DNA from 2 places in the Bacillus capparidis genome. Region 2 is predicted to be linked to the other one. Evidence: predicted binding sites of a transcription regulator. Region 2 holds the regulator's gene; the other holds the start of a gene.
The links. Region 2 encodes NrdR, which represses ribonucleotide reductase genes. Its sites were predicted from a motif close to AACACNATATATNGTGTT; they were not measured.
Positions count from the first base shown of each region.

Region 1 (15,899 bases), on a different contig from region 2:
TGTTAGTCAGCTTCATCAGTTTATTGCTTTTCGTCATACGGCAATTGAAGTTAGATGAGCCATTATTAGATGTCCGGGTATTTAAATATAAAAACTATTCAAAAGGTATTGCTCTTTTTATCATCGTCATCATGGCAATGTTTGCATCTGAAATTGTGATGCCGATGTATCTGCAGGGGCCGCTCGGATATTCTGCTAAGCTCGCAGGTCTTGTGCTGCTGCCGGGAGCGTTATTAAACGGCTTAATGTCACCATTAATGGGTACTTTATTCGATAAATATGGACCAAGGAAGCTAATGATACCTGGTTCTATTGTTTTGGTCGGGGTCATGCTGTTTTTTAGCAACATTAATCCTTCGATCCAGGTTTGGTCGTTTATCATTGCATACATCTTATTAATGCTGTCGATTTCAGCGATGATGATGCCTGCCCAAACGAATGCATTAAATGAATTACCTAAGAAATTATATCCGCATGGGACGGCAATTGCGAATACATTACAACCCGTCGCAGGTGCACTTGGTGTTTCGATCTTTGTAAGCATTATGACCCAGAGCAGAAAAAGTTTCTTAGAAGGTCAATCAGCTCCGGTAAGCGAGCAGATTCAAAATGAAGCGATGACACAAGGGGTGCACCATGCTTATTGGTTTGCATTAGCCTTATGTGTGACAGCTTTAATCATTTCACTATTTGTTAAAAAGGCGTTTGCACCAGATTATGATCAAGAGAGTGAAAACTAAAATCAGCAATTCAACAAAGAGTGTCTCTTTTATATGAGACGCTCTTTTTTTGTTTGCGTAAAACTGATTGCTTCAACTCTATATTTATTATATACTACATTACAACACTAATGCACTATGCCAGGGAGGGGGACTGACTTTGATCCCTAATACAGATGATACAAAACCAATTTATATTCAAATTTCTGAATGGCTTGAAACAGAAATATTGAACGGCAATTTTTCCAGTGATCAAAAGGTTTATTCCCAGTACCAGCTGGCAGAGATGTTTACAATAAATCCGGCGACTGCAGCAAAAGGACTAAATATACTGGCTGATGAAAATATTTTATACAAGAAGAGAGGGCTCGGTATGTTTGTAACGGCTGATGCAAAGAAATTGATTGTGACGAAACGAAAAGAGCAGCATTTGAAGCGGCTTGTGTGGGAAGTCGTGTTGGAAGCCCGCAGATTGCAGGTATGTGAAGATGAACTGCTGCAAATGATTCAAAAAGCAAGAGCAGAAAGTGAGGAGGATGGAAAATGAATGTTGTTGAATGTACACAACTATCAAAATCCTACGGCAATAAAAAAGCCTTGAATAACATATCGTTTCACATTCGTGAGAATTCGATAACTGGCTTGATCGGGCGAAATGGCGCTGGAAAAACAACTCTTTTGAAGCTTTTAGCAGGGTTGTCAAGAGAGACGTCCGGAGAGGTGAAAGTTTTTTCAGAACGACCATTTAATAATTTGAAAGTTTCGATGAATACGATATTTGTAGATGAGGATATCAATCTGCCCGATTCGTTAAATCTTACGGAAATATTAGAAGAAATGAAGAGATTTTATCCAAACTGGGACATGGATCTGGCGAATCGGCTATTTTCCTATTTTTCTTTTCATCCTATGCAAAAATATGACAGTCTTTCAAAAGGAATGAGAAGCACGTACAACATGATAATCGGGCTATCAGCACGCTGTGCATTGACGATATTTGATGAACCCACAACGGGAATGGACTCTGCTGCTCGGAAGGATTTCTACAAGGCGCTGCTTAAGGATTATCTTGATCATCCCCGAACGATTATTATTTCGAACCACCATCTGCATGAAATGGAGGCTGTTCTTGAGGATATCCTGCTGATCAAAAACGGCAGAAACTATTTACATATGCCCGTGGCTGAGTTAAAGGAATTGGCGATCGGAATCAAAGGAAAGGAAGAAACCATTAATAGATGGACGGTAAATAGTGAAATATTTTATCGGAAAAGAATAGGAACGAATAGTGAATATCTCGCTGTTAAAAATGAATGGTCAGAGGCAGAATTGCAGCGAGCCAAAATAGAGGGACTCGACTTTACAGCTGTCGATCTAGCTGATCTTTGCGAATACTTGACAGATGAAGCAAAAGGGGGAATTGATGATGTCTTTAGCAAACGCTAGATTAGCAGAAGTGGTAAAAAAGCAATACTTATATAAGTTGAAATCCTATTCAAATGTTTTTAGCTCGCTTGTTATGGTTCAGATGATTGCAATCCTCATGTCATTTGGATCTACCTCGTCATCTGGAAGCAGCACTAGTACGATTGATTTAACGGTGAATAAATACTCATCAGATGTAATCATTGCGTTTACGCTGCTTTGGGGATTTATCAGCGCAATCATCATTACAACAAAAGCGTATAGATACGATGATTTTACGTTTGTCAGCAACCGGATCAGCAGCCACTTATCGAATATTTTATTTTTGCTGACAGCAAGCATTATCGGAGGGGCATGCGGGATTCTTTCAGGTTTTTTGCAAAAGGTTCTGATGTATTTTTTTGATTATTCGATTATTAGAGAATATAGTCATCTGGCATCTCCTTCAGAATTGCTTCTTGGCATAATAATGACAACACTGTATGTGTTTTTCTTTTCTGCGTTCGGCTACGTGATTGGTTATCTTGTTCAAATTCACAAGCTTTTTATTGCAACTGTGCCTGTATTTTTACTAGGTTCAATGTTTATCAGCGCAGAGCAAGGTAATGAAGGATGGATAGTCCGCTTTTTTGAATATTACTTTCTTGAACCTTCAGTTTTCATATTTTTTCTGAAAATCATCGGAACGGTAGCTATTCTCTATACGATAACGATTCTTATGTCAGATAAATTGGATGTGAGAACTTAATGTTAGCACTAATACAAATCATTCCTTTTCTCATTATTTTGTTAATTTTGTTACTTATCTTTCGGCGAAAAAAAGCAATCACCAGAGGAAAATATGTGAGCCTGAAAAGAACGTATTGGATTTTTGCAAGCTATGTTGCCGCCTTGCTCGTATCCGTTCTTTTGTTTTATATGCTGCCTGAAAAAAGCCCAGCAGTTGGAGGGAAAGTTCAACCCGAAACAGCTAACAAAGAGTTAAGAGAATTTGACAATTTAGTACATGACGGCAGGCTTGGAGATATTGATCCCCGATATAAAAAGAAGCAGTGGAAGTTTCAGTATCAATTGAAGCAGCTCAACATTGAAGGGTATATAGATCCGTCAATAGTGATCGAAAGAAAACAAGGCACAGATGGAACGATAGAAGCGATATATTTTGCAACAGATACAATCTTGGAAGGTTTTAAAATAAGCAAACTCCCTTCAGTCAACGTTCGTTTAAACGAAGAAAGCTTGATAATTGACAGCCCTGAGCCAATACAAATTGAACTTGGCCTATACAGCAAAGAATTTCCAATCAGGCAGTTTACAGACGAGCAATTCATGGGAGAGAGCAAGGAAGATGGGTCGACCTTCACCCCTATGGAAGTTATCTATTTGCGTGTCCCTAAAGATCTAGAAATAACTGGAGCTTCTGACATGGATATCACCTATATAAACAAGTAGATTTACAGCCCTTTGTTCTATGAACAGAGGGTTTTCTTTCGTTTGTGAAACCTTTGCTATGTCCATCTTCGTCTCATAGATACTTAAAACGATTGTCATTTATACTTTTTCATGTTTCTTTTCATCGTGTATTAACATCTTTAGTTAGACAGCCGATAGCATTCATATAGGAGTGAAGCTGCAAATGGAAAGCAAAAATTTATTTTTCAAAGGTCTTATTATTGGTGTTCTAGTGACTACACCAATTTGGATTGTGGGAATCATTATCTACAACCTCATATTTTAATGGATTCATTTCAATTTCTTTGTTTTTTTACTCGCGGGCTCTATAATGGGCTTTGTAAGGAATCACAGGAGGAGTTGAGGTAGATGGCTGAACATCACTTTCATTTACAAGCGCACTGGACTGGCGGCAGAAACAGTGTTGGGGAGATTTCGTGCGGCGGTCTGCAAACGAATATATCGATTCCGCCTGAAATGGACGGCCCGGGAGTGGGGACAAACCCGGATGAAATGCTACTTGGAGCAGCCTCAACGTGCTATATTATTACCCTTGCCGCGATGATGGAACGGAGCGGACTTGAAAAAAACACATTATCAATGACCTCCGAGGGAATTGTTGACGTGACCAATGGAATTTTCACGTATAAAAAGATCATTCACCGTCCCAAGATCGAGCTTAAAGCTGATGCCGAAAAAAAGGATGTGTCATTAGCATACAAGCTTGCAGAAAAGGCAGAGAATGCATGTATGATCTCCCGAGCGATAAAGGGAAATGTTCAAATTGAGCTGGAAGCGGAAGTTCTCCCAAAAATTCTTATGTAATCTGGCCCGCTTTTTGGGCCAGTGCATATTAATAATAATATGGATACGGCGGATAAGGGTAAGGGTACGGATACGGCGGGTAGTAAAAGGGACTGATGAGAGCGCTTCCGACTAATCCTCCGACGAGACCGCCGACAAATGGTCCTGCACCCCAAAAGCCAAAAGGCCTGCCAAATCCATACCATGGACGGCCGAAACCAAATGGCCGGATTCTTTCGTCTGTTTCACCAACAAACGGCGGGAATTGTGTCATGTTTTATTTTCCTCCATTCAATATTTTTCATCTATATAAAATTAATGTATTCAGCCTAGTTTTATTTGCTTGGGTATTAGACCACCCGGTTGTATCATCATCTAAAATCACTAATCTAGTTGGGAGTGGATCAATTGCCGCTTTATCAATCAGATTGGGAAAGAAAGCCTTCCCATGTCCATGCATACCGGATAATAACCTCAAAAGAGATTGGGCATTATCACTTGATTGAAGGATTTTCTCAGCCGTCAAACGGTAGCAATTACGACAAGCACACTCACTTTTTTGCGGGAGTAGTTTCCTTTGAAAACGGGCATTATCACAGGTATTATGGGATTTCGGGTCCTGCGATTCCAAGTGTTGACGGGACGCATTATCATTTACTTAGCGGCTCCACATATCTTGCATACAATGAACCTGTTGATATTCCCCATGGGGGAGTCGTTTACCAAGAAGGTGAAAAAGAACGTCACAGGCATTCGTACCGTGGCAAAACGTTTGAAATTGTCGGAAATGAACCATTAAACTGGTAAGCGGTTTAAACTTTCTGTGAATGGGTATCCTCTGTATAGATATTTGTTGATGGATAATGTTATAATGATAGACAGCTTCAATAAAGAGAGTGATTGATTTGGCAGGAAAAGAAAAGGTCGCTGTATTGATCGGACCAACAGCTGTAGGTAAAACAAATCTCAGCGTTCAACTGGCAGATATGCTGGATGCTGAAATTATCAGCGGCGACTCCATGCAGGTTTATAAACAAATGAATATTGGCACTGCTAAAATCACAGCAGAAGAAATGCAAGGAATTTCCCATCATTTAATTGATATAAAAGAACCTTGCGAATCTTTCTCTGCTGCTGAATTTCAAGAACTGGCCAGAAAAAAAATCAGCGAAATATCCTCGCGGGGAAAATTACCGATGATTGTAGGCGGTACTGGCCTTTATATTGAAGCGGTATTGTCAGATTATTCCTTTACGGTAGAATCAGGTGATCCTCTATTTCGAAAAAATCTTGAAAAAACCGCCCAAGAAAAAGGAAATATGTATCTCTATCATTTGCTTGCAGAGCGAGATCCTGAATCGGCAAAAAACATTCACCCGAATAATGTACGAAGAGTGGTTCGGGCATTGGAGGTTCTTCATACTACAGGGAGGACCAAAACGGACCAAACAGCAAACCAAAAAAGCGGGTACCTATATGATACGGCTCTAGTCGGTTTGACGATGGAAAGAGAACAGCTGTATGATCGGATCAATCGAAGGGTCGACCAAATGATGGTAGATGGTCTTCTTGAAGAGGTAAGAGGTTTTTATCAGGATGGATTGACCAATTGCCAATCCATACAAGCAATTGGCTATAAGGAGTTTTATACATATTTGGATGGAGACATTAGTATTGAAGAAGCAGTTGCTGCCTTAAAACAAAACAGCAGAAGATATGCAAAAAGGCAATTGACATGGTTTCGAAATAAAATGGAAGTTCAATGGTTTGATATGTCAGATCCTCTAGACTTTGAGAAGAAAAAACACGAAATTTTTTCGTATATAGCAGGAAAGCTCAAATTTTAATCGAAACATTAACAAATAGTGATACATACCAAGGAGGACAAAACATGAAACAGATAAATATTCAGGACCAGGTCTTAAATCAAATCCGCAAAGATAATGTTTATGTTACTGTGTTCTTGTTAAACGGCTTTCAGTTGCGCGGACAGGTGAAAGGCTTTGATAATTTTACCGTGTTGCTTGAAACAGAAGGAAAGCAGCAGCTTATTTATAAGCATGCTATTTCTACTTTCTCTCCGCAAAAAAACGTTAATCTTGAGCTTGAATAGCACACGGAGAACTAATCCTAAACAAAGGATTGGTTCTTTTTTTGTTTTAATTTCGTTATTTTAAAATAATATATTATTTTGAGCTCTTTGTGTTAAATGTTGGAATCATCGCTTTATTCCACTGATAAATTAATCATCTATCGTAATAAAGGAATGGGGATTTATTATAAAAAATTATTTGGAAGTAACAATTGCTGCTTTTATGTGGTAAGATATAGTTGTAAATTCGAAATTCTGTTAATGGCAAAATTGCAATTATCAGGCTTTTTACTTTCCCTACTGATCCACAGAGTATGGCTCGGTTAAGAGCACGACATCTTTACTGAATTGATGTGTTTAGCGTTTCGGTAGCTCTCCTAAATTACCCTTGTATGACTCTTTTACATTCGACTATTTTTAAATCCATTCACATAAAATGTAATTCAACGCACAAACCTAACAAATTTTAGATTCTAGGGAGTTATGTCCAGGAGTTGTATATGTCCTTGATGTAGCGCTCTTTTTTATAGGCAAAAAAGAAAAGGAGCTTGCCCGATGGAAATTCAATTAAACGGAAATGACCTTGGCTTTCACGAAATTCGATCGATCTTGAATGGAGAAGCTTCTGTTCGGATCAAGGATGAAGCTTGGACTAAAATTGATGGAAGCAGAGCCGTTATTGACAGTCACTTAAAGATGGGTAAGGTTATGTATGGAGTGAATACCGGATTTGGAAAACTAAGCGATACAGTTATTTCTGCCAGTGACACAGAAGAGCTGCAGCTGAACCTCATCAGAAGCCACGCATGCGGAATAGGAGAGCCTTTTTCTAAAAATGTCAGCAGAGCGATGCTTTTATTGCGGGCGAATGCGCTGGCGAAAGGGTATTCCGGTGTACGGCGAGAAACGATTCAGCTGCTTGTCGATTGCATTAATGCGGGCCTATATCCGATTATCCCAAGCCAAGGATCACTGGGCGCGAGCGGAGACCTTGCCCCATTATCACATCTGGCATTGGTTCTTGTCGGCGAAGGAGAAGCGATATACAAAGGACATAAAATGAATGGCAGAGCGGCGCTTAAGAAGGCCGGACTTCAGCCGATCCGTTTAAAAGCGAAAGAAGGCCTTGCTCTTATAAACGGAACGCAAGCAATGACTGCACTTGGCACGATTTCCTATCTCGAAGCGAATGATCTCGCGCATTTTGCCGATGCAGTAGCTTCTTTAACTTTTGAAAGCTTGCGCGGGATTGTAGATGCTCTTTTCCCGGAAACGCATGCTGTGAGACCTCATATTGAGCAGGCCGAAGTAGCCGCTTCGATCTTATCCTACTTGAAAGGCAGCCTTCTTACGACAAAGCAAGGCGAGCTTAGGGTGCAGGATGCATATTCTCTCCGCTGCATCCCTCAGGTTCATGGAGCTATACGTCAAGTGTTAAAGTATGCCGAGGAAAAACTGTTGATTGAAATCAACTCGGCAACAGACAATCCTCTCGTATTTACAGACAGCGGACAGATAATTTCAGGCGGTAATTTCCATGGTCAGCCGATTGCCTTTGCTATGGATTTTTTAGGAATAGGAATGGCTGAATTGGGAAGTATGTCAGAAAGAAGGGTGGAGCGTCTCGTAAACCCGCAGCTCAATGACCTGCCTGCATTCTTGAGCCCAAGACCCGGCCTTGAATCCGGGTTAATGATTATCCAATACACAGCAGCCTCTCTCGTTTCCGAAAATAAGACACTTGCCCATCCCGCAAGCGTTGACAGTATCCCTTCCTCAGCAAATCAGGAGGATCATGTGAGCATGGGGACGACGGCAGCAAGGCATGCCTATCAAATCATAGAGAATAGCAGACGGATTTTGGCAATCGAAGCGATTTGCGCTGCTCAAGCGGCTTCTATTCGGGGACCGGAAAAACTGGCACCTAAAACTAAAAAGCTATACGAAAACATAAGATCCATTGTGCCGGAGATTACAAGTGACCGCAGCCTTTCGCCTGACATTGAAGCCATGTCCTTGGCAATAAAAAATAGAAATATTAAGGTATAGAAAAGGAAAGCTAGAAAAAAATAAAACGCCCCTGGAACTCGTCCATATATTTCCCCGAGATGTTGATTCAAATATTGTGTATGCAGGTCTTCTTGTTTTACAGCCAGGGACAAAATCAGCTACACTAGAATAGATTCGCTTAAAAACTAAAATACGAAAGTATGGTATAAAATGAAACAAAAAATTACGATTTCACATTGGGAAGAAACATGTGAAGATGACTCCTGTTTTGAATACGGCACGAGCATCTCTTTAAACGGTAAGGAACTGATTCGCGAAGCTTCGATTAAGACCGCAATTGAAACGTTAGTTAAAGAATTGGGGATAGAGGCTGAAATTGAAGAAATTTGTGAAGAATTAAAATGCATTACTTACAAAAAAAATAAATAAAAGTCTAGTCTACATCATAATTTTTTTTCATGTTATGATAAACATCGACTTTTCATTATGCCGAGTAGGATGCGGAAGAAAGCTGCATTCTGCTCTTCTTCTTTTTAAAAACGTACGAATGAATCGAGATCAATATGTTGTGTTTTTGGACAAGTTATTATACTATATATTGTGTTAGATAGATTACTTGTTTGGGTTGTGATTCGATAATGGTTCAAGTCATTTTTGATTCGAAAACAGGAAATGTTAGACGGTTTATGGAGAAAATCGAACATTATTCGAAAGAACACGTAGATGAGGTGGAGGATATCAATTCCCCCTTCATTCTTGTTACCTACACGACAAATTTCGGAGAAGTTCCGCAATCGACTAAGGATTTTCTCGACAAAAACGGAAAGCATTTAATAGGTGTCGCGGCCAGCGGCAACAAAAATTGGGGAGAGTTTTTTGCGGGGAGTGCTGATCGAATATCTCGTTCTTACCAAGTCCCGATCATCCACAAATTCGAACTTAGCGGAACAGCGAAAGACGTTGATTTGTTCAATCAGGAGGTAGAGAAAGTTGTCACAGAATCAAGTGCCAAAATGGATACAGTTAAATAATGAAATTATGATTCAAAAATCAGGGAAATTCCAATTTGAGAAGGATAAGGAAGCTGTACATAGCTATTTCGTTGACTACATAAATCAAAACACAGTATTTTTTCACGATTTGAAAGAAAAAATTGATTATTTAATAGAAAACGACTATTACGAGCGAGAATTTTTAAGTCAATATTCGTTCGAAGAAATTAAACAAGTCTTTAAGACAGCTTACGATAAAAAATTCCGTTTTCCTTCCTTTATGAGTGCGTTTAAATTTTATAATGATTACGCGCTAAAAACGAACGACAAGAAAAAGATTCTCGAACGATATGAAGACAGAATCGCAATTGTCGCATTGTTCTTTGCGAACGGGGATGCAGGTAAAGCGAAAGAATTCGTCCGTTTGATGATTAATCAGGAATACCAGCCAAGCACGCCGACCTTCTTAAATGCAGGACGTAAAAGAAGAGGCGAGCTTGTCAGCTGTTTCCTTTTAGAAATTAACGATTCTTTAAATGACATTTCAAGAGCAATCGACATCTCCATGCAGCTGTCGAAGCTCGGCGGCGGAGTTTCTTTGAATCTTTCCAAGCTGCGGGCAAAAGGCGAGGCCATCAAAGACGTTGAGAATGCCACAAAAGGGGTTGTCGGCGTCATGAAGCTTCTAGATAACGCGTTCAGGTATGCTGATCAGATGGGGCAAAGGCAAGGCTCAGGCAGCGCTTATTTGAATATTTTTCATCGGGATATAAACGATTTTCTTGATACAAAAAAGATTTCAGCCGATGAGGATGTCCGTGTTAAAACGTTATCGATTGGCGTTGTCATTCCGGATAAGTTTGTCGAACTGGCAAAAGAGGATAAGGGGGCTTACGTTTTTTATCCGCATACAGTTTATAAGGAATACGGGGAGCATATGGATGAACTCGATATGAACCTTATGTACGACAAGCTAGTCGAAAATCCAAAGGTTAAAAAAGAAAAAATCAACCCTCGTAAGCTGTTGGAAAAACTGGCACTGTTACGATCAGAGTCAGGCTATCCTTACATCATGTTCCAGGATAACGTCAACAATGTTCATGCCTTAAATCATATCAGCAAAGTGAAATTTTCCAACCTTTGCTCCGAAGTGCTTCAGGCATCGCAGGTTTCTTCTTATACAGATTATGATGAAAAGGATGAAATCGGGCTTGATATTTCCTGCAACCTTGGTTCATTAAATATCTTAAATACGATGGACAATAAATCTTTGAAGCATACAGTAAAGCTTGCTGTCGATTCCCTTACTCATGTTTCGGATACGACAAGCATTAAAAACGCACCAGCGGTAAAAAGAGCAAACAGAGCGATGAAATCTATCGGCCTCGGCGCGATGAACCTTCACGGGTATTTGGCACAGAACAATATCCCGTACGAAAGTGAAGAAGCAAGAGACTTCGCCAATACGTATTTTATGATGGTGAATTATTATTCCATTGAGCGGTCCGCAGAAATCGCCAAAGCAAAAGGGGAAACCTTTTATCAATATGAAGGCTCCGCTTATGCAACGGGGGAGTATTTTGATAAATACATTCAGCAAAGCTTTACACCGAAATTTGATAAAATCGCCAAGTTGTTTGCAGGGATGCATATTCCATCAATTGAGGATTGGAAAAAACTAAAAGAATTTGTCAAAGAGAACGGGCTCTATCACAGCTACAGGCTTTGTATTGCGCCGACTGGTTCGATTTCGTATGTTCAATCCAGCACGGCTTCTGTCATGCCGATCATGGAACGTATTGAAGAAAGAACCTATGGAAATTCAAAAACGTATTATCCGATGCCTGGGCTTGCTCCAGAAAACTGGTTTTTCTATAAAGAGGCATATGATATGGACATGTTTAAAGTTGTTGACATGATTTCGACGATCCAGCAGCACGTCGATCAGGGAATCAGCTTCACGCTGTTCCTGAAGGATACGATGACGACACGCGACTTAAACAGAATTGATCTTTATGCCCACCATAAGGGCATTAAAACGTTGTACTATGCAAGGACGAAGGATACAGGGCAAGAAAGCTGTCTGTCTTGTGTCGTTTAATGAACCACCCCGGATCAATTAGCAGCCGGAAAGACAAACCGGCTGCTAAAAAAGCGGGTAAGCAAAAGGAGAGACAAAAGATTGACGAAAATTTATGACGCTGCGAACTGGTCAAAGCACGAAGATGACTTTACACAAATGTTCTATAACCAAAATGTGAAGCAATTTTGGCTGCCTGAGGAAATTTCTTTAAATGGAGATTTGTTAACGTGGAAATATCTCGGTGCAAATGAGCAGGACACATACATGAAGGTGCTTGCAGGACTGACTCTTCTTGATACAGAGCAAGGCAACACCGGTATGCCAATCATCGCGGAGCACGTTCAAGGCCACCAGCGAAAAGCGGTGCTGAACTTTATGGCAATGATGGAAAACGCGGTCCATGCCAAATCATATTCGAATATTTTTATGACTCTTGCTCCGACCGAGACCATTAATGAGGTATTTGAGTGGGTAAAAGAAAACAAATACTTGCAAAAAAAGGCTGAGATCATCGTAGGAATTTATGAAAAGATCAAAAAGGATGACGAGATTTCATTATTTAAAGCCATGGTCGCTTCGGTTTATTTAGAGAGCTTTTTGTTCTACAGCGGCTTCTATTATCCTCTTTATTTCTATGGACAGGGCAAGCTGATGCAAAGCGGCGAGATCATTAATTTGATTCTTCGCGATGAATCGATTCACGGAGTATATGTCGGCCTGCTTGCTCAAGAAATTTATAGAAAGCAACCTGAAGAGGTCAAGGAAGAGCTGAAGACTTTTTCTCTCGAGCTGTTAGACACCCTTTATCAAAACGAGCTTGCATATACAGAGGATATTTATGACCAGGTTGAGCTTTCCCACGACGTGAAAAAATTTATCCGCTACAATGCAAACAAAGCGCTGATGAACCTTGGCTTCGATCCTTATTTTGAGGATGAAGAGATCAACCCAATCGTATTAAACGGGCTGAATACGAAGACGAAGTCCCATGATTTCTTCAGCATGAAGGGCAACGGCTACAAAAAAGCAACCGTGGAACCGATAAAGGACGAGGATTTTTACTTTACAGAAAAGGAAAAACAAGAGCAGGTGTAACATCTGCTCTTTTTACATGTACTGGAGGTAACAACGATGGGAAAAATGGATGAAATCATTTTAGTCGTACCAAGAAAAGAAGTATTTGCTGATGAAACGCTAACATTCCAAGGGCTTACGGGCAATGAGGAATTGGTTTCGAAAATTATGGGGCAAATTGCCGAGCATTTTTCCGAAATGAGAAGAGGCGATGCAGAGGAAGCGCCGGAATTCAAACAGCCGATACCTTATGTAGTGATTAAACGCAAGGATGAAGTATTTGTTTATGAAAGACTTTCAGGCGGCGGAGAAGCAAGGCTGCATAATAAGCTTTCGTTAGGCTTTGGCGGGCATATGAATATGGAGCCCGGTCAATCCTTTCAAGAGCTATTGAAAATCAATACAGATCGTGAGCTTGAAGAAGAGCTCATTATAAATGAACCGGACAAGCTCGGAATGACAGCTATCGGTTTAATCAACGATGACGAAACAAATGTGGGCGCCGTCCATATCGGAATTTTATCCGCTCTTGAGCTAAAAGACGATGCCGCTGTTGCTGTTCGAGAAACCGAACAAATCCGGGGGTACTGGCTGCCCGTATCAGAATTGAAGAAAAAAGACCTTTATAACAGACTGGAAACATGGTCACAGTTTGTCGTTGATATTCTTTCGTAACCAATTAACAAAGGCCTCTCATTGAAGAGGCTGTTTTTTTTGTAATAAGTAAGTATGCATTTACATATATATCAATCTCTATGATCCAATTAAATGGGGTTTGCCCAGGCTTTTCGTGAATACAATAGGAGTAGCCTTAAAAGAACATAGGCATTTGTCACGGATGCATTCGAAATCGCATAGACTAATGTGTGAGGTGAACACTGGGATGGAGAGAGCGGTAACGTATAAAGAAAATGGCCAAATCAATATTATTCTTAATGGGCAAAAAAATGTTCTTGATCAAAAAGAAGCTGAAGCGGAATATCAAAAAGCCATGCAAAAAAATGAGACGAAGCACGGAATTTTAAGGGAAATTGAAAAGGAACTGGGAACTCTCGTAGGGATGGAAGAAATGAAAAAGAATATTAAAGAGATCTACGCTTGGATCTTTATTAATAAAAAGCGCGAAGAACAAGGGTTAAAAGCGGGCAAGCAAGCACTCCATATGATGTTCAAAGGCAATCCTGGAACGGGAAAAACGACGGTCGCCAGACTAGTGGGAAAGCTATTTTTTGAAATGAACGTTCTTACCAAAGGCCATTTGATCGAAGCGGAACGTGCAGATTTGGTCGGGGAGTACATTGGGCACACCGCGCAAAAGACTAGGGATTTGATAAAGAAAGCAATGGGGGGCATTCTTTTTATTGATGAAGCCTATTCTCTTGCAAGAGGCGGAGAAAAGGATTTCGGAAAAGAAGCAATCGATACGTTAGTGAAGCATATGGAAGATAAGCAGCACGAATTTATTCTCATCCTGGCAGGCTATTCGAGAGAAATGGAACAGTTTTTGCTGCTGAATCCAGGTCTTCAATCTAGATTTCCGATCAATATCGATTTTCCGGACTATACCGTTCAGCAGTTGATGGAAATTTCAAAACGGATGATGTCAGAGCGTGAATACCAGTTCAGTTCAGAAGCAGAGTGGAAGCTTAAGGATCACTTAATGACGGTTAAAAGCACGACCAGCCCGGAAAAGTTCAGCAACGGCCGTTACGTGCGCAACATTATTGAAAAATCGATCCGTTCTCAGGCGATGAGACTGCTCATGGGTGATTCCTATTTACGGAGTGACTTAATGACAATAATGAGCCAAGATATAACTTTTAAGGAAGAACACGCGACATCTGCTGATAATTTGTAACCTGCTGTCTTCACGATCGGCGGGTTTTCTTTTGCAGAAGATTTCTGGCAACTGAAGTCACAGTCTGATAAGATTAATCTATTCGGAAGTAACAAGGAAAGGAACATGTATTTGAACCTATTAGACGATATTCATGAAAAGGTCATACTTGTTGGCTGCCAGCTGCCCCATGTGTCAGATGAACGATTTGAGTACTCGATGGAAGAGCTTTCTTCTTTAACGAAAACAGCACAAGGAGAGGTTGTCTCCATTTTTACTCAAAAACGTCATTCTCCTGATTCCTCTACATTCATTGGAAAAGGAAAACTCGAGGAGCTTGCTGCATTCACGAAAGAATCGGGTGTGGATCTGGTCATTTTTAATGATGAGCTTTCGCCAAGCCAGCTAAGGGTATTAGCTTCCACGATTGAAGCGAAAGTGATTGATCGTACACAGTTAATATTAGATATTTTTGCGGGTAGAGCACGAACACGAGAAGGCAAGCTGCAAATCGAACTTGCCCAGTTAAAATATATGTTGCCGCGTCTGGTTGGCCAAGGGATGAACTTATCTCGCCTGGGCGGTGGAATCGGAACACGAGGACCAGGTGAAACGAAGCTTGAAACTGACAGGCGCTATATTCGCAGCAGAATCCATGAAATAGAATCGCAGCTGCAAACTGTCGTCAGGCACAGAAGCAGGTACCGTGATCGACGGAAGAAAAATGGCGTTCTGCAAGCAGCTCTTGTTGGATATACGAACGCAGGGAAATCGACGTGGTTTAATAAGCTGACAAGCTCAGAAAGCTTTGAAGAGGACTTGTTATTTGCCACGCTTGACCCAATGACAAGAAGGATGGAGCTGGAGAATGGTTATACTCTTTTATTGTCAGATACAGTTGGCTTCATACAAGATTTGCCGACGACGCTTATCGCTGCTTTTCGTTCTACATTAGAAGAAGTGAGGGAAGCGGACGTCATCCTGCACGTCGTCGACTCCTCAAATGAAGATAATATAGGGCATCAAGCGACAGTGAAAAATCTTTTAACCGAGCTAGAAGCAGATAAAATTCCGCGGCTGACCGTCTATAATAAGAGAGATAAAAAAACGGAGGAATTTATTCCTTCCCATGAAGAAAATTATGTATTGGTGAGCGTAAAAGATGAAAATGATGGGACAAGACTGAAAAAGCAAATGGAGTCCTTCATGAAGGAAGAACTGTTTGTTCCTTATTCTGTGAGAATTCCAGCAGATCATGGCAAGCTGATTGCTGAAATGAAATCTTCAACGATGATTGAAGGCACCACCTTCATTGAAGAACCTGAAGTATATCATATCAGCGGCTTTGCCCATCCGAACCACCGAATCTACGGGGAGCTAAAAAAGTTTGAGTAAGAAAGGAAAGCTGTAT
Region 1 covers NZ_JAFDST010000001.1:574,549-590,447, forward strand. Annotated here, with positions in the region: gene JOC74_RS02845 (MDR family MFS transporter) at 1-740, shown strand, start outside; gene JOC74_RS02850 (GntR family transcriptional regulator) at 880-1,266, shown strand; gene JOC74_RS02855 (ABC transporter ATP-binding protein) at 1,263-2,165, shown strand; gene JOC74_RS02860 (hypothetical protein) at 2,146-2,892, shown strand; gene JOC74_RS02865 (hypothetical protein) at 2,988-3,596, shown strand; gene JOC74_RS02870 (OsmC family protein) at 3,966-4,421, shown strand; gene ymaG (inner spore coat protein YmaG) at 4,450-4,674, opposite strand; gene JOC74_RS02880 (YmaF family protein) at 4,809-5,207, shown strand; gene miaA (tRNA (adenosine(37)-N6)-dimethylallyltransferase MiaA) at 5,306-6,247, shown strand; gene hfq (RNA chaperone Hfq) at 6,292-6,513, shown strand; gene hutH (histidine ammonia-lyase) at 7,048-8,541, shown strand; gene JOC74_RS02900 (hypothetical protein) at 8,713-8,931, shown strand; gene nrdI (class Ib ribonucleoside-diphosphate reductase assembly flavoprotein NrdI) at 9,141-9,533, shown strand; gene nrdE (class 1b ribonucleoside-diphosphate reductase subunit alpha) at 9,493-11,595, shown strand; gene nrdF (class 1b ribonucleoside-diphosphate reductase subunit beta) at 11,677-12,672, shown strand; gene JOC74_RS02920 (hypothetical protein) at 12,709-13,326, shown strand; gene spoVK (stage V sporulation protein K) at 13,535-14,509, shown strand; gene hflX (GTPase HflX) at 14,621-15,883, shown strand.
Region 1: a site for NrdR is predicted at 9,090-9,107, ahead of nrdI (class Ib ribonucleoside-diphosphate reductase assembly flavoprotein NrdI). Genes of this name have one in related genera too.

Region 2 (15,899 bases):
AGCTCAACTGTAATTGTATCTTCTAATTCGCTAAATTGCGGCATCTTAAAAGTAAACACTAATTTAGTTGGAGGAACAATTTCTAGATACTCCCCGATCGCTCGATAATCTTTTCCATCTCGATGATCAACAATTTCCCATGTACCTCCTACTTGAGGATTATTTTGAGCCACCTTATTTGTCCCTTCTAATGTAAAGAACCATTTTCTCATCATCTCTTGGTTCAGCCATGCATCAAAAACTCTTTCTGGTGCTACATCAAAAATCCTTGTCATTTTTAAAGTGGTTGTTGAAAAATTTTTCACCTTAATCCTCCTATATGTAGATTAATGTTCTTTCTTTTTTGCTTTCAATAGCTCATTTTCAAGAATATCAAAACGATTACTCCAAAATCTCTCATAAAAACGCAGCCATTCTGTAGCTTGAGATAATGATTCGGTGTTTAAGCGGCATAAGTGTGTTCTTCCATTAACCTTCCTTTCGACTAAGTTTGCTCGCTCCAGAACCTTTAAATGCTTCGAAATGGCAGCCAGAGACATATCAAAAGGCTCTGCTAATTCAGATACTGTCCTTTCTTTTTGAGACATCATATGGACCATTTCTCTTCTCGTTGAATCAGCTAGAGCATGAAATATTTCATTTAAATGATCTTTATTATCGTTAACCATGTAGTTAAATATAGCAGAATCCCCGATTATACTCAACTGATCAGTTAAAATATAAACAATACATCCTTTAATGATAATTCCACCCTTTATTGGAATAACATTACTAACGTTTTAGCGACTTTATTATCAATTGAAAAATATTTATTAGAATCTCTTGACCCCTCCCTAAGAGGAGACTTTACGATCTTTATTAGAGGTGATGAAAATACTTTATACGGTAACAGAAATCTCAGAAGCAGCAAATGTAACGATCAAAACGCTTTATCACTATCACAAAATCGGTCTTTAATCCCGCATCACCGGGCAGTAAGACCCCCACCTCGGAGATTTCATGTATCCTCAGAAGTCTAGATGGGGGGATCAACTGCCCGTAAAAGCCCGATTAGTTCACCTAACAATCAGTGGGGGACAAGCAAAAACCCCCACTGATTGAAGGTTCACTTTATTGCCATACAAAGTGAATGATGCCGGCTATCGCTTTTATGGAATAAAAGAACTGGAACGATTGCAGCAAATCTTATTTTATCGTGAGCTAGACTTCCCTCTGAAAAAAATAAAACATATTTTAGATGGCAAATCTGATCGAGTAACGATTTTATCTAACCAGAAAGAGCTTCTGCTTGCCCAAATCAGAAAAACCAAGCGCTTGGTGCAGACGATAGACGAAACGATTGATCATGCCATGAAAGGAGAAAAAATGAAAAAATCAGATATGTTTAAAGGATTTAAAAGTGAAAATGAGTGGAAAGAGGCATTACAAGAGCAAAACACTCATCTGGTAGAAAATTATGGTTACGATTTAATTGAAGATCAAGACATAGATGTTGATTCATTAAATGAATCTGCTATTGAAGCCCAACAATTTATGGAACACATGGCAGATGCATTAAAGAACGGGGTAACGCACGATGACGCAGAAGTGCGCTCCTTAATTAGTAAACACATCCGCTTCTTAAATGAACATAGTCAAAACATAGAAGCAGAAGATTTCGTAGCGCAAACCAAATTCTTTTTGACCGATGATTTTCATCGTCAAATGATTGAATCAAATCAGACAGGGCTCTCCTACTTTCTTTACGTAGCGGCAGAGTCATTTGCAGCAGCTAAATAACGACCATTTTTTGAATAAATCCGACCATTATGACGATATTTCATCCCATTATTTAATTTATCCGACCGTGGACAAATTCACTTGAAAAACATCGAGACTTCCTTCGATGTTTTTTTTACAGGAATTTAATGATAAGACAACGAATTTAAGGTGAGTAGTATCAATCGGAGGCCGATCGATGAAATATTTACAAAGTGAGTTCACTCCAGATTTGAAGGAAAAGATTAATCGTACTGAAGAGCAATTAAAAGCCCATTTAGAAAAATTGGTAAGTGAGTATAATTCTGTTTTCACCAATAAAAATTTAGATTTTGAAGCTGGAATCGAAATAGAGGGAAGCGACCCCTTTCAGCCTGGATACCATTCATCCATTTCAATAGGAATAGCTGATGAAAGCAATGAACTACTAGATATACATATCATAAATATATGGGAGTGCGAAAGTTATTTCTTAGGATTACCGATTTCAAGAAACATTCCTGGCAGTAAGATTGCCGGTGAATTTCTTGATGAATCATTTGAAGATATATTAATGGAATTAAATGAGTACATTGAAGAACAATTATAATTAGATTAATAAAATAGTCGTTTAATCGGGTACAAACAGATAAGAAAACAGGCCTATCCTCTGCTTTCGGATAGGCCTGCATTTTTGTCCCTGCCAAAGAAAAGGACCATGTACTTACTTCTTCAACTCACCAGAAATCTTTGCAACAAACTCTTCCAGCGAAACAGTTTCGGACTTTTGCTCTCCGTATTTCCGGATGTTTACAGCGCCGTCTTTTGATTCTTGATCGCCGACGACGAGCATATACGGGATTTTTTGCATTTGTGCTTCACGGATTTTGTAGCCGATCTTCTCATCGCGGAAATCAACCTCAACGCGCATTCCCTCGCGCTGCAGACGAGCTTCCACCTGCTTTGCGTAGTCAAGGTGTACGCTAGGAGATACAGGAATAATCTCGGCTTGTACCGGTGCAAGCCACGTAGGAAGAGCTCCTTTGTATTCTTCAATTAAGAAGGCAACGAAGCGTTCCATTGTCGACACGACGCCTCTGTGAATGACGACTGGGCGGTGCTGCTTTCCGTCTTCACCGATATAGGTTAAATCAAAGCGTTCCGGCAAAAGGAAGTCCAACTGCACGGTAGAAAGGGTTTCTTCCTTGCCGAGAGCAGTTTTAACCTGAACGTCGAGTTTCGGGCCGTAGAACGCAGCTTCTCCGTCTGCTTCAAAATAATCATGGCCGAGTTCATCCATTGCATCCTTTAACATCGCCTGGGCTTTATTCCACATCTCATCATCATCAAAATACTTTTCTTTGTCTTCTGGATCGCGATAAGACAAACGGAAGGAATAATTCTCAAATCCAAAGTCCTTATAGACCTCTTCAATCAAATGCACAGTACGGATAAACTCATCTTTAATTTGATCAGGACGTACAAAGATATGGGCATCATTCAGCGTCATGCCGCGAACCCGCTGAAGGCCTGACAATGCGCCGGACATTTCATAACGGTGCATCGTGCCAAGCTCGGCAATCCGGATCGGCAGCTCACGATAGCTGTGTATGTCGTTTTTATAGACCATCATATGATGCGGGCAGTTCATTGGGCGAAGAACCAGATCCTCGTTGTCCATTTCCATGATCGGGAACATATCATCCTGATAATGGTCCCAGTGGCCTGAGGTTTTGTATAGATCTACGCTGGCCAAAACCGGAGTATAGACATGCTCATAGCCAAGGGTGACCTCTTTGTCTACGATGTACCTTTCGATCGTGCGCCTGATGGTTGCACCCTTCGGCAGCCAAAGTGGAAGCCCCTGGCCAACCTTTTGCGAATTGGCAAACAGCTTTAGCTCCTTACCGAGCTTTCTATGGTCGCGCTCCTTGGCTTCTTCAAGCAGGCGCAAATGCTCTTTTAATTCTTCCTTCTTGAAGAAGGCTGTACCGTAGATTCTTTGCAGCATTTGGTTGTTGCTGTCTCCGCGCCAGTAAGCTCCGGCCAGACTCAGCAGTTTAAATTCTTTGATTTTTCCGGTTGATGGTACGTGAACGCCGCGGCAAAGGTCAAAAAATTCTCCTTGCTCATAGATGGTTACTTTTTCGCCTTCAGGAATGGCATCCAATAGCTCAAGCTTTAACGGATCTTCGATTTCTGCAAACCTCCGCTTCGCTTCATCGCGGGAAACCTCCACACGTACAATCGGAAGATTTTCGTTAATAATTTTCTTCATTTCTTTTTCGATTGCTGGAAGATCCTCAGGCGTGATAGACTCCTCCAAATCAATATCGTAGTAAAAGCCACTTTCAATGACAGGCCCTACTCCTAATCTCACGTTCCCATATAAGCGTTTAATCGCCTGAGCCATTAAGTGAGCGGTGCTGTGCCTCATAATTTCCAATGCTTCATCCGATTTATCGGTAACGATCTCAATGGCGCCGTCTTCTTCAATTGGCGTTTTTAAATCAATGAGCGATCCATTTAATTTCCCGGCCAGAGCTTTTTTCCGGAGTCCCGGACTGATTGATGCCGCGATATCCTCTGTTGTTGTGGTTTTTTTAAACTCCCCCTCTGCGCCATCGGGAAATGTGATTTTTACCATATCTGACATCTTTGTCACTCCTTTTCTTATATAAAAAAACGCCCGTCCCCTAATAGAGAACAGGCGTTTATGCAAAATAAAAAGCCCGTCCCTATGAAAGGGACGAGGCTTGATTAACGGAATCGTGGTTCCACCCTTTTTCCTGCAGAGCTAAAACCATTCTCTGCAGCTTTTCATCAGTAACGGGAACTCCCGTCAGCCATTACTAGACTTAGTCGTTTACAGCTGATGTTCAAAGGTGGTAAGAAACATGCTCCTGATTAGGAAGCTTTCAGCCGATGGCTTCCCTCTCTACAAATCGGTGTACAAATTACTCGTGTCCTTATCAAAACATTTCTATGCAAGTGTATCCGTATTATAAATCGTTTTTTCACGAAAATCAAGAAGGTTCTTTTGATTGCTTAAAAAAAACCGTACGCTCCTTGAACGCTTTAAGACTGTATAAGCGGACTCTTTCTTGAAAAATGTTTTGAATCGTTTGTATCATTGCATGTTCAATATCCTTCGTGTAGATCTCAATTTGCAATGGGGCAATGCTGACAAGAGGCGCTAACAACAGGGAATCAATATACATTGGGTGTTCTTTTATAAACTGCCGGTCTATGTATTTTTTCTTTTCTTTTTCTGACATATATCTCAGTTCCCATATGGCGAATTGGTGATCATGGACGATATGAACCTTCTCCAGCTTTGGTTCGTTTTTATGCACATAATCTCGGAGCGATTGAATGAAGTTTTGGTATTCCTGCTCCATCTTGTATTCCTCTATCGCGGACTCCACATACTCCCTAAGCCGTTCATGATATTGCGCTAAACGAAACGTCATAAAGGAGCGGATGGAAAAGCTGCCTGATGACAAAGGAATTTGTGCTAATTCTTGATGAATATAACGCTCTCTGGGAGGTTTATCTTGAAGAGAGGGAATGACGACATCACCCTCAATTACGCTGTGTGCCAAATGAAGAATTTGTTGCTGCTCTTCGTGGTCGAGAAAATAATAATTTCCTTTAATGATGGCTGTAAGACATTCGTTTTCCTTGCATTCTAAAATGAATTGCGCCACTAAAGGCTTCACGAATTCTTCAATGCTTATAGAAGGCTCAGAAATTTGTATGCCTATTTTGTTCGTTCCTTTATGGATCACTACAGGATACAGGATTTGTGCGGCAGCTATATTTACATTTTGTAAAAACGCTGCGGTATCATGATCGTTTTCAAAGATAATTTCCAGCATATTTGTCCCCCCTAACAACATCTGTTACATGTATATGGGACAAACAAAAAAATAGACCTAAATTTATGCCGGATCCAAACTGCACCAAGCCTCACTGTTTGAAAAAAAACAGCTCCTCTTTAAAAGAAAGGAGCTGCTTCAATTATTTTTTCGGCGATTTTCGCCATCTAGTTTTACAGGCTGTGCCAAGTACAAAATTCTCTCCATGAGTCTTGCTGCTTTGACCCCTTCTTTTTCTCCCCTTTGGGAATAAGTAAAATGGTGCTCCAATTCGTCCGGGGTAAAGTTGGAGGAAAAAAAGGTTGGCAGCTGCTGCGACATGCGATGCTGAAGAATGGTGCCGAACACTTCATCCCTAACCCAGCTGGACATCGATTCTGCACCGATATCATCGAGCATTAAAATAGGGGCTGATTTAACCATTTGCAGCTTTTCTTCAGTTGTCTGATCCTTGAGAGAGTTTTTTAACTCTCTCGTAAATTCCGGAACATAGACCAGCATGGACGAGCAATTTTTATCAGCGAGCTCATTTGCGATTGCTGCTAAAATAAAGGTTTTTCCCACACCGAATTTCCCGTGGAGGTAAATCCCTTTCCCTTTTTTATCCTTTTTATAATTCTCAATAAATGCAGTAAGCTGTTTATAGACATACCTACGACTTGGATCTGTGCCATCAAGATCCCGAGTCGTTGCCTTTAATAGATCTTTTTGCATGTACATGCTTTTGATCATCGCTTGTTGCTTTGCCTCTTTATCCGCCTTACGTTTCGTCTGGCAGACATCATACCTTACATCAATTGTTTTTCCGTTTAAAGTCAGCTCCGGGGTAAAACCCTGAAGCAGGTTTCCGCATTGCTCCAAGCTCGGGCAGCCTTCACAAGATTTGTTTTGCTGGACAAACTCGTAAAGCTTATTTAAGCTTCGTTCAATCATTTCCTCATTGATTTCCTGCTTGTGCTCGTCCATAAACCGCTTCACCTGCGGATTATCCAACACTTTATTCTTCATCTCACGCATACGCTCTTTAAAATCAGTTCGTCCCGTTACTGCCTTTAATGATTGATTTATAGACTCCAACATTCAACACCTCCTTTTTTACTCTCCATTGATCCCTTTAAAAGCTTCAAGCATTTTTCTCTTTTCCTCTTCAGAGTTATCTGAGATCACTGCTGATTCAGAAGATGATGGCTCCTGCTTCTTGTTATCCTTCAGCCAGTCAGGCAGCTTTTCTTCCCGGATCGTTTTCTTGCCGGTATTTCCTGTTTTTTTCCTTCCTTCTGCCCATTCCAAATATTTTCTGTTCTCTTCGATAGCAAGCTGCATCGCCGAAGAGACTGTTTTAATTTGCTTTCGTGCCCAATGAGAAGCAATTTTTAACACATAATTTCGTGTAAGCCTCATATCTGTTTTCAGCAGCACATAGTATATCAATACATTTGTCACGCCCGGCTCAAGCTTCTGATCCAGCATGACTTCCTCTATCAGCTTCAAATCAGATTGAGTCGGTTCGACCCCTCCTGAAATGTCTTTCAGCAGCTTTCTGGGAGAAATAGTGTTTAACTGGTCAATCAGCTCTTGATCCAATGAATCTATTTCACTATTTGCATTTTCAGAGTCTCTTAAATGGAACGGCTGAGTCCTTTCAACAAGATTAGGCAATACTTGTCCACGTTCCAGCTGATACCATTCACTAGCTGACTTACGTAAAGCCTCAGGCTCGATTCTATCCTCTTCGCCAATCGCGCTCATGACAACTTTTTGCATTTGCATCGGGTCGATTCCATATAAAAAGGAAAGTTTAACAATCAGTTCCTTAACAGATCTCGTAAGTGCTTGTTTCGGAATCAGCGTATCAGAAAGACCTGCCTCAAATAACTCAAAATCAAACGTGTCTTTCGATATTGTAATCGATTGGCTTTTTCCAATCTTTAAAAACTCGTCCCCTACATCAGGCGCCAACGAATCAAACACATCATCAGACACCTTCCATTCACTTGGCTGTACAGAGGAGAAAACCTCGCTGAACGGTTTTGTAACATTGACTGCGTTTTCCGATACAGCAGGGTGGGAATACCGTTTTTTCAGCTGTTGAAATTTTTCTTTTCCTATTCGATTGTAAAGAAAAACGTTAAGCATACCGTCTTCAAAGAAATCAACTGGTCTGAGAGGAGCCTGCAACTCGTAAATAAACAGCTTTTCCTCAGCGGATTCCTCCAAATATGTTTTTAGAAGCCCTATTCCCTCTAGCTTTGCCCGTTCTTCATAGATAACATGCAAATTCGTCTGCATCATAGCCATAAGGTGCTTGTGAGTTGCCGTTTTTGCCCAAATACTATGCTGTTCAAGCTCACCCCACATCGTCATATATAAGCTGAATGCGATCGGACCGATTAACGGCTGATATAGCAATGTTAAAATTTGTCTATCTGCATCCTGCAGTAGTGAATTACTTTTCACAATATAAGGATCGATAGGCAGTATGTCTTTCCAATGTGTTCCCATACAATGTCAACCTTCCGATTTTGTTGCTTCTTTCTATTTTACACTGTTTTGCCTGGACATGAAAACTGACGAACTTAAAAAAGCCTGAAGGAATGTCTTCAAGCTTTTATTTTTGCAGTTTATTGCTCTTTTTTAATTAAGTCTTTCAGTTCATCAATAAATACATTAATATCCTTGAATTGGCGATAAACGGACGCGAATCTTACATATGCGACCTCATCTACTTTTGCCAGCCTGTCCATGACCATTTCTCCGATCAGCTCGCTCTTAACCTCCGACACTCCCTGGCTCCTCAGCTCACGTTCGATGTCATTGCATATATCTTCAAGCTGGGTTAAGGCAACATGCCTTTTTTCACAAGCCTTAATAAGCCCCCGCAAGATTTTATCACGGCTGAATTCCTCACGAACACCTTCTTTTTTTACAACAATCAATGGAATTTCTTCCACCTTTTCAAATGTCGTAAATCGAAAGTGGCATTGCTCACACTCGCGCCGTCTTCGAATAGATTTTCCTTCGTCAACTGGACGAGAGTCCAACACCCTTGTCCCTTGATGTTGACAGGAAGGGCACTTCATAACATCAACTCCTGACTATCGCGATTCATTTTTTTACATTTTACCGGTTTGTGATTTGGATAATTTTTGATCTATCCTCTCATACAAGTTGTACACGACCCGCTTGCTGTTGCCAAAGTCACTGGGAAGGCTGGTTTCTGTCAAAACATTAAAATCAACTGCAGTTTCAAACGGGCGCACAGAGACTACTGTAGCCACCAGGAATCCTTTCCGCGGTTTGTGGATGGATGCACTGATCTCCCCTCTGTCTTCACTTACAGAAGTGATTGAAATCCCCTCGAAGGCGTTTAATACTTCAACAACCTCCTGCAATGTTTTTTTCGCATTCGATTTGTAATATCTGCTCTTTAACCTTTCGTCCCAATGCTCGTCTGATGTTTCCGTATTCGTTGTAAAAAAGCTTTGAATAGACCTCATTACACTCATCGTATTTTTCCCCTTTTTCATTCTATTTCTATTTTACAAAAAAATCCGCAAAAGAAAAAGCGGAGAAAAAAAGGGAATATCGTACACAAAATAAAAAAGAGCCGGGCACATCAAAAGCATTTTATGCTCTTGGTTCCAGCTCCTTCTTCCTGCGTTCTTCTTGATTTTCTTGCATGTGAACGGGATCAAACCCTTTTATAGCGCGTTTACACGGGCTTGTTTGATTTGAACAGGCCCCATTCCTCTAGGGATTTCTATGTTTTCCCTTGTTTCTGCATCTAGCGCTTCAGCAATATAATCAGCCGCAATATTCGGGTCAAGATCACCACACGTATAAACATCGATGCTGGCATAACCGTGTTCTGGAAAGCTGTGAATCGTAAGATGTGACTCAGAAATAATAACAACTCCGCTTACTCCTTGAGGCGCAAATTTATGAAATGCAACCTCGCGAACCTCAGCCCCTGATTTTAAAGCGGCATTTACAAACGTTTTTTCAATAAAATCCATGTCATTAAGCTTGTCAAAATCGCAACCCCATAATTCCGAGATCACGTGACGCCCCATTGTTTCCATAGTCATGGACCCCCCCTTAACAAAAATTTAAAGAAGTGAAGTTCCAAGCAATAGACCGCAAATAATACCACGGGGGAAAGTTAGTCCTAAGAGGTCCTAACCCTTTAAGTATTGACGATTCAATTGCGAACGAGAAGATCACGAAAAATAGTATACTTTGTTTGTGATATTTTTGCAACAAAAGTTTTGTCCAGGGGAGAAAAGCATAATTAAGTTTTACCCATGACTTCGTGCGGGTTAAACCACTGACATTTGTTTCATTTTGGATGAGACGAAAGTAGCAAGCTCCACAACTCTGCAGGAATATCCCCATTCATTATCATACCATGCCAAGACCTTCACCTTGCGTTTTTCCATGACCATTGTCGTTAAGCAGTCGACCACAGCGGAATGCGGATTTGAATTGAAATCAATTGAAACCAGAGGCTCATATGTAGTTCCCAATATTCCATAAAATGAACCTTTTGATGCATTCTCAAAAGCAAAATTTATTTCCTCAGCGCATACATTTGTTCTTACATCTACTACTAAATCGACTAAAGAAACATTCGGGGTCGGTACTCGCAGAGCGAGCCCATGCAGCTTTCCCTTTAAATGGGGAAGGACTTCTGAAAGAGCTTTTGCTGCACCGGTTGTAGTAGGAATAATTGATTGTCCGCAGGATCTTGCCCTTCTTAGGTCTTTGTGAGGGTTATCAATTGCATTTTGATCATTTGTGTATGCATGAACAGTAGTCATTAAACCATTCTCAATTCCAAATGAATCGTCAAGAACTTTGACAACTGGAGCAAGGCAGTTCGTAGTGCATGATGCATTTGAGATGATCGCATGCTTATCCGGATCAAATTGCTTCTCATTGACACCCATCACAATGGTAATATCTTCATTCTTCCCCGGAGCTGTTAATATTACTTTTTTCGCCCCTGCTGTTATATGCCCTTGTGCCATTTTTTTCTCATTAAATTTCCCTGTAGCCTCAATCACAATATCGATCCCCATCTCCATCCAAGGAAGCTGCTTTGGATCTCTGTGATTCAGTAAAAAAACTTTTTTTCTGTTCACTATCAGGCTGTCACCATCAACCTGCACATTTGCACCGTATACTCCGTGATTTGTGTCATACTTTATTAAATGGGCCAATGTTTCAGGTGGATAACTTGCATTAATTGCAACAACATGCAGCTTGTCATCAAGCATTGCTTTTCTGAAAACCATTCTGCCGATCCGTCCAAATCCGTTTATTGCCACTCTTGTCTTACCCACTCCTAGTCCCCCTCGTTTAATATGTTATACTTTTTACACATTATTCACAAATTAGTATAACACATTAAAATCCACCTGCCATCGTTTTTTATAAAAAAAAGAGCACGCAATCTGTGCTCTTCTAATTCGCCGTAAGCTTATTTAATATGCGATAAAGCTGGGCTTTCGTTTCGCTTATTTCTCCAGAATTGTCAATGACAGCATCCGCTTTTTTCTTTTTTTCTTCAAGAGGAAGCTGGGCATTTATCCTGTTTCTAGCCTGCTCTTCAGACAAATGATTGCGTTTCATGAGACGATCCAGCTGAAGTTCTTCTGACGCCGACACAACCAAAATATAATCAACAAAATGCTCCAAGCCGCTTTCAAAAAGCAGAGGAATATCTAAAACCACAAGCTTGTGTCCGCTCTGTATGAGATCATCCCGTTGATTAACCATTTCTTTCCTGACCTCTGGATGGATGATTTGATTTAATAACTGTCTCTTTTGTTCATCAGCAAATACGATCGATCCAAGCTTTACACGATTCAACTCGCCGCTTTCCATTAAAATGTCTTTTCCAAATGCTTCAATTATCTTTTTAAAAGCTGGCTTCTCTTTAGCAACTGCTTCCCTTGCCAGAATATCGGCATCAATTACCGGAATTTGTTCCTTTTTCATCATGTCCGCAACCGTACTCTTTCCAGTTGCGATCCCTCCGGTCAGACCTATTACGATAGTCAAAAATTTCTCACATCCTTTTAAAGCTTCCATAACCCGATAATAATTAAAAGAAAGCCCGGAACCCAAGCCAATTTATCCATCCAGCTCCATTTTGAAAAAACATGTCCAGCCTTTATGCCGGCAAGAAGAAAACTTGAGCTCATGATTGCCACGGACAAACTCATATCCAGCGGAGAAAATCCGAGCATAGATGCCCCGATACCCGCGCCTAGAGCATCTATTGAAAGAGCCAAACCTAAAAGAAAAGACTCTGCACCATTGATCGTACCAGAACGATCAATGTCCGCACTGGTCGGTTTCCGGAGAATATGAATGACAATTCCTAACGATTTCAATTCAAGATTCATCAAAGTTTTTTCATTAATCAGCGTTTCCTGTTCTTTTTCTGGCCGGAAAAATTGATACATTACCCAGCTTCCCATCACAAGAAGAATGATTCCTCCGAATTTTTCCGTTACTTGATCAGGCAGCAGTTGAGTAAGAAAATGCCCTGCAAACATGGAAAAAAGCAAGATGAATCCCGAGCAGCAGGCAATGACAAAAACCGCCTTAAGAGGAATTCTCATTTTTCTCAACCCATAAGTAAAACCTACAGAGAAGCTGTCTAAGCTAACGGCAAATGCAAGCAGAAGCAGCGATGCAAACGACGTCATATTCAACTCTTCCTTTCTGCTAAAGCAAAACGAATGAACATCTGTGTGTTGAACATTCTAAATCATATGCTTTAACAGCTTGAATAAATGATTCGCCTCGCGCACCATGTTTAGCGCTTTTGGCAGCTTGCACAAAAGTGGGTTCCTCTGCCTCCGACTACTATTTTGCTAATTGGAGATCCGCACGTTTTGCACGGCTCCTCTTTTCTGCCATACACAAAGAGCTGAAGCTGAAATGCTCCTTCTTTCCCTTCGGAATTTACATACGAGCGAATGGTGCTGCCGCCGGCATCAACCGCTTCTTTTAATGTCAAATAGATTTCCCGGTGCAATTTTTCGATCTGCATGGGAGACAAACGATTCGCAATCGTCTCAGGATGAATGCCTGCCCGAAATAGCGTTTCATCGACATATATATTTCCCAGCCCGACGATAATTGTCTGATCAAGCAAAGCATTTTTAATTGAGCGCGCCGTTTTTTTTAGTTTTTCTTCTAAATAAGCAGGCGTGAACCTATCAGAAAATGGTTCTGGACCAAGCTGTGACAGAGGAAGCTCCTTTGTTTCCTCTCCAGGCGAAAACAAATGCATCGTTCCAAACTTCCTGACGTCGCGGTACCGTAATTCAGTCCCGTCTCCAAAGCGAAAAATCACGTGGACGTGAGGATCATACTCATCACTTTGCTTATACAATCCATAGCGCCCTTCCATCCGGAGGTGAGAGACGAGTACATAATGATCCAGCCTCAGCAAAAGAAACTTGCCTCTTCTGCCAACAGAATGAATCGTTTCACCGACTAGAGCTCTTGCAAAGGCTTCTGGCTCTGCCGGCTTTTTAATTATTTTGTGCCATCTGATTTCAACTTCACTAATTTCTTTGCCAATGATCAGTTCTTCGAGCGTGCGTCGGACCGTTTCAACCTCGGGCAACTCCGGCATTTCTTCCACTTCCTCACTTTACTTAGCATCATACCAAGAAGGTCCATGAGAATAATCCACCTTTAAAGGTACATCCAATTTCAATGCATTTTCCATGACTTCCGGAACGAGCTTTTCTAATATGTGTATTTCTTCTTTTGGTGCTTCAAATATTAATTCATCATGGACCTGCAGCAATAGCTTTGATTCAAGCTTTTCTTTTTTTAGTGCTTCTGCCATATCAATCATAGCTTTTTTTATGATATCCGCTGCGCTTCCTTGAATCGGGGTATTCATCGCCGTCCGTTCGGCAAAGCCTCTCAGATTAAAATTCCGGCTGGTGATTTCCGGGATATAACGCCTTCTTTGAAGTAAGGTGGTTACAAATCCTTTTTGCTTCGCTTCCTGAATCGATTCATCCATATACTCTTTTACGCCTTTAAAGCTTTCCAAATAGCGGGTAATAAATTCTCCTGCCGCTTTACGGGTAATACCAAGGCTTTGTGACAGGCCATAGTCACTGATGCCGTACACGATGCCGAAGTTCACCGCTTTTGCCTGTCTTCTCATATTCGCTGTAACTTCATCAGCTTCGACATGAAACACATCCATTGCCGTTTTTGTATGAATATCCATATCATTTGTAAAGGCCTCTATCAAATTTTCATCCTTTGATATGTGGGCGAGAACCCGTAATTCGATTTGAGAATAATCAGCAGCAAAAATCAGCCAGTCCTTTTTTGAAGGAATAAAAGCTTGACGGATTTTACGCCCTTCTTCTAAGCGAATTGGGATGTTTTGCAGATTAGGGTCAATAGAGCTTAATCTGCCGGTTTGGGTAAGCGCCTGATTAAAGCGGGTATGAACTCGGTGCGTATCCTGTTTAATGACCTTTAACAATCCCTCAACGTATGTAGAATGAAGCTTGCCGATTTGCCGGTAATGCAAGAGATACTGGACAATTTCGTGTTGGTCAGCCAGCTTTTCCAGCACATCCGCTGAAGTAGAATAGCCCGTTTTCGTCTTTTTTATGACAGGCAGCTGAAGCTTATCAAACAATATGACACCAAGCTGTTTCGGAGAATTGACATTAAACGGTTCTCCTGCGAGTTCATGGATTTTTTCTTCGACTTCCTTCAGCTTGGCCGATAACTCGGCTCCCATGTTTTTTAGACGGTCGATGTCCACCTGTACCCCTTCGCTCTCCATCTCTCCAAGGATAACAGACAAAGGCAGCTCTAGATCCTCGTAAAGCTCCAGCTGTTCATTTTTTTTCAGGTCGTCCAGCAAACGATCATACAGCCTGGTAATCGCCATCCCTTTTCTAGCAAGGTGGTCAGCAAGAGAATTCTCTTCTGGACATGCTCTTTTTGCTCCTTTTCCGTAGACCGTTTCATCGGAAGAAACGAGTTGGATCCCTTTCTCTTTTGCGACACTGGCAACATCCTCATACGAGCTTGCCGGATTTAATAGATACGCGGCGAGAAGCACATCGAATTCAGCGCCTTTTAAATGGACTCCCTGCCATTTAAGAGCGACTTGAGCCTTCTTGCTGTCAAAGATCCATTTCTTCTTCGATTCATCTTCAAGCCATGCTTTAAATGCTTCTGAAGCTAAACCTGCTTCAGAAGGTATGAAAAAGGCACCAGAATCATTCACAATCGAGAAACCAACAATCGGCTCATCATGGTAATGTTCACTCATTTGTTCAACGACGAGTGACGAAGGAGATAAGAGTATATCTTCTTTTACTTCGCTGCAAATTTCAACCTGAATTTCCTCCAGCTCTTCTTCTTCACCAGCAGACTCTCCTTCACCGAGTTTTTCAAGAAGGGTATTAAAGCCCAGTTCTTTATATAAGCCAACTACCTTGTCCATCACAGGTCCGGCATAGGTAAGCTCAGCAACCCCCACTTCAATCGGGGCTTCTGTTGTAATGGTCGCAAGCTCTTTGCTCATAACAGCCTGGTCTTTAAATTCCTCAAGCTTTTCTTTCAGCTTATTCCCGGATACTTCGGAAATGGATTCCAGCAGCTTCTCTACAGTATCAAATTGTTTCAGCAGCTTAATTGCCGTTTTCTCACCGACACCTGGAACACCCGGAATATTATCTGAGGAATCTCCCATAAGGCCTTTCATATCAATTATTTGTTTCGGCTCAAGCCCGTACTTTTCTTTCACGTGGGCAGGAGTATAATTTTCTACTTCGGTAATGCCTTTTTTCGTAATGGCAACGGTTGTATGTTCAGAGGAGAGCTGAGTCAAATCCTTGTCGCCTGACACGATTTTAACGGTATATCCCTCTTTCTCCGCTGACTTTGCAAGCGTACCAATGATGTCATCAGCTTCAAAATTTTCAAGCTCGTACGTTTTCACCTGATACGCATTTAGCAGCTCTCTTATAAAGGGCATCTGTTCAGATAGCTCTGGAGGAGTTTTTTGGCGGCCGCCTTTGTATTCTTTAAAAGTCTTATGTCTAAACGTTGTTTTGCCCGCATCAAATGCGACGAGCATATGAGACGGTTTTTCTTCCTCAAGCATTTTCGTCAATATCATTGTAAAACCGTACACAGCATTTGTATGGATGCCTTTTTCATTATTTAGAAGCGGCAACGCAAAAAAGGCGCGGTATGCCAAACTATTGC
Region 2 covers NZ_JAFDST010000005.1:164,162-180,060, forward strand. Annotated here, with positions in the region: gene JOC74_RS18385 (SRPBCC family protein) at 1-275, opposite strand, end outside; gene JOC74_RS18390 (ArsR/SmtB family transcription factor) at 327-668, opposite strand; gene JOC74_RS18400 (MerR family transcriptional regulator) at 1,114-1,779, shown strand; gene JOC74_RS18405 (hypothetical protein) at 1,958-2,347, shown strand; gene thrS (threonine--tRNA ligase) at 2,462-4,393, opposite strand; T-box leader at 4,480-4,722, opposite strand; gene ytxC (putative sporulation protein YtxC) at 4,764-5,618, opposite strand; gene dnaI (primosomal protein DnaI) at 5,757-6,695, opposite strand; gene JOC74_RS18425 (replication initiation and membrane attachment family protein) at 6,714-8,120, opposite strand; gene nrdR (transcriptional regulator NrdR) at 8,240-8,698, opposite strand; gene JOC74_RS18435 (hypothetical protein) at 8,732-9,124, opposite strand; gene speD (adenosylmethionine decarboxylase) at 9,320-9,700, opposite strand; gene JOC74_RS18445 (glyceraldehyde-3-phosphate dehydrogenase) at 9,938-10,963, opposite strand; gene coaE (dephospho-CoA kinase) at 11,085-11,684, opposite strand; gene ytaF (sporulation membrane protein YtaF) at 11,702-12,337, opposite strand; gene mutM (DNA-formamidopyrimidine glycosylase) at 12,448-13,275, opposite strand; gene polA (DNA polymerase I) at 13,294-15,899, opposite strand, start outside.